DNA from 2 places in the Pseudobacteroides sp. genome. Region 2 is predicted to be linked to the other one. Evidence: a T-box and tRNA genes for the amino acid it is inferred to sense, from the RefSeq annotation. Region 2 holds a T-box; the other holds one or more tRNA genes.
What was found. A T-box is a leader RNA that pairs with one kind of tRNA and senses whether it is charged. The one in region 2 lies ahead of metG (methionine--tRNA ligase), so its partner is inferred to be a tRNA-Met.
Positions count from the first base shown of each region.

Region 1: it has a tRNA-Met gene. The T-box ahead of metG (methionine--tRNA ligase) is inferred to sense a tRNA for this amino acid. The anticodon was not compared.

Region 1 covers NZ_DATCTU010000103.1:29,791-33,212, forward strand. Annotated here, with positions in the region: gene VIO64_RS16355 (2Fe-2S iron-sulfur cluster binding domain-containing protein) at 339-605, opposite strand; gene VIO64_RS16360 (hypothetical protein) at 812-1,102, opposite strand; gene VIO64_RS16365 (hypothetical protein) at 1,141-1,302, opposite strand; tRNA gene VIO64_RS16370 (tRNA-Met) at 1,543-1,616, opposite strand; tRNA gene VIO64_RS16375 (tRNA-Leu) at 1,647-1,731, opposite strand; gene VIO64_RS16380 (S1 domain-containing RNA-binding protein) at 1,951-2,373, opposite strand; gene VIO64_RS16385 (septum formation initiator family protein) at 2,484-2,762, opposite strand; gene yabQ (spore cortex biosynthesis protein YabQ) at 2,929-3,422, opposite strand, start outside.
Region 2 covers NZ_DATCTU010000004.1:27,760-31,181, forward strand. Annotated here, with positions in the region: gene metG (methionine--tRNA ligase) at 1-1,577, opposite strand, end outside; T-box leader at 1,713-1,979, opposite strand; gene VIO64_RS00220 (ABC transporter substrate-binding protein) at 2,071-3,422, opposite strand, start outside.

The DNA of each region.
Region 1 (3,422 bases), on a different contig from region 2:
TACAACCAACTCCTTGTAAATTTATGTTCCAACGACCAAAGAAGAAAATCACTTGAGATTTTGCAACCTTTAGCCTTATAATATCCTTTTTGCACACTGTTGGGAATTTATTATATTCTAACATAAACCATTTGTTTTGAAAAACATTTTTGCTTATTTAATGTATGATTAAAAAATTACATTCGCTTTCTACGTATCTGGTGGTTTAGCTTCACTAAACTGCTCGCCATGCACCCCGGGTGTTGACGAGTTAATTCAACACCTGAGCGAAATTTATAGCGGAAGTTATTTTTTGTTCCTGCCTAAGAATATTTCCGATAGACTAGTTTAAAATGGTTCTAATCTATCAGCTCAATCTTTGCGTCCCCAATTATCTTTGTTTCACATGCAAGCCTGTATCCCTTCTCAATCTGCTCATCACTTAAAAACTTTTTTTCAGCTTTTGACAACTCCGAAACCTCTCCGTCTGCTACCCTGACCATGCACTTTCCACACTTTCCCCTTCCGTCACAACTCGCCTTTATCTTTAAATTTAAGTCCAAGGCTACATCCAATATTGATTTTTCTTTTTTTATTTTTGTTTTTTTAATGAATTTAACCTTCATAAAACCAATCCTCCATAGCTTAATAAAATCCATTATCCATCTATACTTACCACTATTTTATATATTTCCTCCAAAAAAAATATCTAAATAATATAAATAATAAATAAAAGAAGATCCTGGTCATCCACGATCCTCTTTTATTTGGATTTGTACGCTCCCTATAAAGGTTTCCTAATCACTTATGGAACACTATTATTTTTCTGCCCTCAAGTTTGATTATTGTTCTCCGCTTCCTTTAATACTTCTTCGAAACTTTCTTCGAAGTCGGAATTCTTGCTATAATACTTTATGTTTCGAGCCATTTTTTCAAGCGTATTCAAAGAACTGGCACCTGTAGCATTCTCCAACTTATCATGACTGTCCGACATCAAACTTAGCGAATCTTTATATCTTTCTCTGAATTTACTTTCAAATTCCTTATTCACATTGTCAAATGAAACTTCATTTATATTAAATTGCTGACTGAAATTCAAACCTTGGGTGTTATTACCTTCCATAATCCCTTACACTCCCTCATGTATTATTGGGTCCCTAACTATTCCTTTGTATTATTCTTTTCTTCTGATGCCCTTTTCTTTTCATTTTCCTTTAGCTCAGATGTGCTTTCATCTTTTCCATATTCTTTGTTGAAGGGTGACTTCTCTAAGAAACTTCCAATTTCCATATCAATCTTTCCAAAAGGGTTCCATCCTTTCATAACAAAACCTCCTAATGGATAATGTTTTTATAATGTTTATTTAATAATATTTTGTATCATTATCATGAAAATTATATTTGTTAATAATGCTAAAAAAGCCTTAATGTACGAAAACACTTCCCACTTAATTCCATAACATTTAAAAGTGTTTATTCAATATTTGGATATTACTATAAAATAAGATAATTCCCTAAAAAATAAAAATGACTTATTCATGTGAATAAGTCATTTTTATTTTAGTTGCGGGGGCCGGATTTGAACCGACGACCTTCGGGTTATGAGCCCGACGAGCTACCATACTGCTCCACCCCGCGATATGAAAATCGCATTATAAGTGATGTTAGTGCCGGAGACCGGAATCGAACCGGTACGGAGGATTAGTCCGCAGGATTTTAAGTCCTGTGCGTCTGCCAGTTCCGCCACTCCGGCATATCTGCATCACTTATCAGCGACTTTTACATTGTAATACATTAATTGTTGTTTGTCAATAACTTTTTAATGTTAAATTGTGCTATTTTTATATTTCTATAAAAGCTTAATTGCTATCATGAGAAATTGGGTGTAGAGTACACCATCATTCCCCATATATACACAAATATCCGGGTAATTTACCCGGATATTTAATATAATCAATTAAGTTGATATCATTTAAAATTGAGCAGATCTTCTGTACCCACCACTGCCCCTTTTGGATTCAAAATTTTTCTTTAAATCATGAAGCTTTTCATCACTATCCTTCATGAACTTTGCCAGTCGCTCTTCGAATGACAGGTTATCAGTGCTATTTCTGTTCCAGTCAATATCAACAGGCTTAACAGTTCTGTGATTAGTATTGGATTCTTGAGCTTTCTTAATAGATAAACTAATCTTACCGTTTTTGTCTACTGAAATAATCTTCACTTTAACAACTTGATTTTCTTTGAGATGTGACCTTATGTCTTTGACATATTCCTCAGCAACTTCAGAAATGTGCACCAGACCTGTTTTTCCTTCCGGCAGTTGAATAAAAGCCCCAAAACTGGTTATACCGGAGACCTTACCTTCAACTATCTTGCCAACTTCAACCAGCATAAAAAATATTATCCTCCTTGGAATATAAATAGGGTAAGTTAATTATACCTCAAAAAATGCATTTCGTCAATACCCTATTAAGCTCCCAAAACTCCTAGCAGACAGTTACATTATCTATTCACATCAATATATACTCTTTCATTCTTTTTAACCATTCCAAGCTCTTCCCTTGCCATCTTTTCTATGTACTCATCACTGTTGACATTTTTCATTTGCTTTTCCAAATCTGCACCCTGCTTTTTCTGAAGAGTAATCTTGTTCTCCAAATCTGCATGCTGTTCTTTCTTAGAATCTAAAAGCCCTTTAAGGCTAACACTTATGTAGCCTGAGTATAAAAGAATCAAAGCAATAACGATGAACCAAAATTTACTCTTTCTCTTTTTCTTCATAACCATAACTCCTCTTTTGTACAAAATCGCTTGCGATTTTGCATCCTTGGTTATTGTCGTGAGAAATTGTGGTGTAGCATACATCATAATTTCATAGACATTAACAAACATTTTAACACCTATATTTTATAATTCAATAACTTATTTGTAAATCCTTCTTTGATACTTATATTTTTTTTCTTTTGTTTCTAAAGATTCTATTTGATATTTTATACTTATCCAAATTTATCCTTGCTACCCTTTTTGAGTTCCTTAAAATTCTTGTAAAAATTTTATATATAAAAATGCATGGTATTGAGAAGAACCTGAAGATAACTCTTATAGGATAAATAAGTATTCGCCATAATGTTTTTAGTACCCTTTTGAGAAATTCAATAACTCTTAAGGATACATACATGACCACCTTACTTAATAGAAGTATATATAAAACCGCCCCTATAATGGTTCCAAGAAAAATATATCCCCTGATTTCACCTTCGTTTCCAATGTATACAATGGTAAACATAATCGCTGCCGATATGCTCCAGTATAGAAGGTCCTCAATATATGTTATTATGTTGTTAGTCTTAATGGTCTTCCTTTTGATTCTGAATATGTCATATACAAAAGATATTAACATTCCTCCAAAAACAGACCATAAAAAGATATTTACTTGATTGC
Region 2 (3,422 bases):
ATACGTTCAAACAATATTTTAACTGGCCCTAATTTTACTCCCGGTGGTATATGCTTATAACTCCAGTCTACACTTTCTATTTTGAGTATAAGATATACTTGCGATGAGGTATTTGGCAAAAATGGACTTAATAATACAGAAATATTGGCAATAATTTGAACGCATGTATATAAAGTATTTCGGCATTTCTCAAGATCCTCCTTAACTGTAATCCACGGTCTTTCTTCATCAAAATACTTGTTTGCTGACCGTATGAATGAAAATATTGATTCAAGTGCATCCTTAAAATTCCCCTGCTCTATTAGATCTCCAACTATTTTATAAAGATCATGCAATGAACCCTTAATTTTAAGATCACACTGCCCTTCTGGTACTTCCCCATCATATGATTTTTGTATGAATACAAGACTTCTATTTACAAAATTTCCATAGGTACCTAGCAGCTCACCATTATGGCTGTTTATAAATTCCCTCCAGGAAAAATCAGTGTCTCTCTTTTCCGGTCCGTTTGCAATTAAGAAGTATCTTACTGTATCTGGATTATAACGCTGGATAATATCCGGAATCCAAATTGCCCATTCCTGGCTTGTTGATATCTTTTTTCCCTCTAGGGTTAGATACTCACTTGATACTATTCTGTCCGGCAGATGCAAATCACCGTTTGCCTTAAGTAATGCCGGCAATATAATGGTATGGAAAGGAATATTATCTTTACCGTGTACATAATAATGTACCGAGCTTTCTCCCCACAAAGCTTCCCAACTTACACCTGAAGTCTCTGCCCAATTCTTACTTGCTGATAGATACCCTAAAACCGCATCAACCCACACATATATCTTTTTGTTTTCAAACCCCTCTACAGGAACCGATATCCCCCACTCAAGGTCTCTTGTCACAGCCCTATCTGGAAAACCCTCATCAATATATCTTCTTGAAAGACCAACAGCATTATTTCTCCATCCACTAGAACAACCATCTACATATTCTTTGATAAAATGCTCAAGCTTGGATAATGCTAAAAATAAATGCTCAGACTCCTTATAAATTGGAGTTTCACCACATATACCACATAATTTCTCATTCAAGTACGATGAGTCTAAAAGACTTCCACATGAATCACATTGATCCCCCTTTGCACTATTTCCACAGTTCGGACACTTCCCTGCAACAAATCTGTCAGGGAGAAACTTATTACATACAGTGCAAAATACCTGCTCGATGCTTTTTGAATAAATATAACCACTCTTTAAAAGCTCTTTAAAGAATTGCTGAACAAAATAAATATGATGTGAATCATTGGTTTTAGCATATATGTCATAAGTAAATCCCAGCTTATTAAAACAATCCATAAATTCATCATGATATCGATTTGCTATTTCTTCCGGCAACACACCTTCTCTGCCTGCTCTGATTTCAATCGGTGTGCCATGACAATCACTTCCAGCAGCATAACAAACTTCAAAGCCCTTCAATCTAAAGTACCTCGCCAAAACATCTCCCGGAAGCAAAGCAGCAATATGCCCGATATGAAGTGACCCATTCGCATAAGGCCATGCTCCCCCAATAAATACTTTCATTTTTCAACACCTCCTACATATTTAAAAACCAGTCTTGCTTGTGATATAGATTTGATCGTTGTCGTTAGAAATTGTGGTGCAGCATGCACCATAATTTCTAACGACATCAAAAAAGCCCTCACCCCCAGGTTTTATCCTGGGGACGAGAGCATAATACTTCGTGTTACCACCCCGGTTCACTAATGACTCACGACATCAGCCTCAACAAGTACGTCAGAAAGTATTTATCCTGATTATACTCCGGCACTATAACGGGTGCATCCGTTGCAGCCTAAAACCGTCAGGTTTTCGGTGCAATAGCTCCAAGACCATGTTCAGCTTTCCATTCTTTACTCCTTCTCAGCCTTCAGGAGTTCTCTGTAAAAGACATCAAAAGCTTACTCTTCTCTTCATCGCAGTTTCAATATTATATTTATTATATGCCTTTTTATATGATTTTACAACAACAAAATAAGGGCGTTGTCTTTATGACAACGCCCTCACTTTATAAGTATTACTCAACAGTAATATCTTTTAAGTTAGTCTTAACTTTATCTTTGAATGTCTTGAGCATATCTTCCTTAGACTTAATCTTACCAGCAAGGAATGATCTCATACAATCAATAAATGCATTTTCAATTGTATCATCATACTTAGTAAGGATCTTACCATTGATATCTTTTACGAATGGCTCATAGAACTTGAATACGTTTGTACCCATGATCTTGCTGTCTTCAGCTGAACCTTCAGATATAGCCTGTAAGTTGTTCGGGAAGTCCTGATTGTTAGTTGCCCACTTCTTCATAAATTCTTTGTCAGTAGTAAAGTACTTAACCAACTCCCAAGCAACGTCTTGTTTAGTTGATTTGCTGTACATACCGAACCAAGTTCCACCCCAGAAGAATGGGAACGGTGGCTTAGCTAAGCCCCATCTACCGCCATCAGCAGCCTTCTTGTCGTTTGAACCGATTATCCATGGAATACCCCAAGTTGGGCATACCCATACGAGAGCTTTTTCATCATCAGCTATAGCAGCGGACCATCCTGGTGACCACTGATCGAGTGATGCTTCATATTTGTTGTCTCTTAAAGTTTTAGCGAAGTCGATAAAGTCTATCATCTTCTGGTCTATATTAAGTTTGTTGTCAACAACCCATCCCTGACTACGTCCACCGAGGTATAACTTCTGTGGCTCTTCGAAAGTTGGGAACAATGAAACTTTTCCACCGCTTGCATCTTTTAATTTCTTAGCTGTATCCAACATCTTTTCTGGAGTTGACATCATTTCTGCAATAGCAGTAGGATCATCAGTTCCAAGATATTTCTTAGCTAAAGGCTTTTTGAAAGTCAAAGCACCAGCAGCAGCCTGATGAGCTACGGCTCTAAGTTTGCCTTCCTTGTCAGTTCCTATATCAACAGTATATGGAACCATGTTGCTAACATAATCCTTTGCTCTGTCAGTCAAGTCTGCAAATGCATCTGGCATGTCGATGAATCTCTTAACAAATGCAGATTCAACACCGAATACATCAGGAGCACCTGAACCAGCTCTTATAGCTGAAGTAAGTTTGTTCTGGTACTGTTGATCCTTATCAGGAATAACTGATAAGTTAACTTTAACTTTTGGGAAAGCTGCATTGAATTCTTTAACAATGTTTGGAGCTTCGTCCTTGTTAAAGTACCAGAATGAAACTTCGCCTTCAAGATTTGCTCTGTCCTGAGCTGGATCTTTTGATGGCTCAGCACTTGGTACTGCATCTGAAGCTACAGCTGAAGGGGAAGGTTCTGTTGATGCCGCTGGATCTTCTTTATCACCACAGCCAGCAAATAAGGTGGACATCATAGAAACACAAGCTACCACTGCCA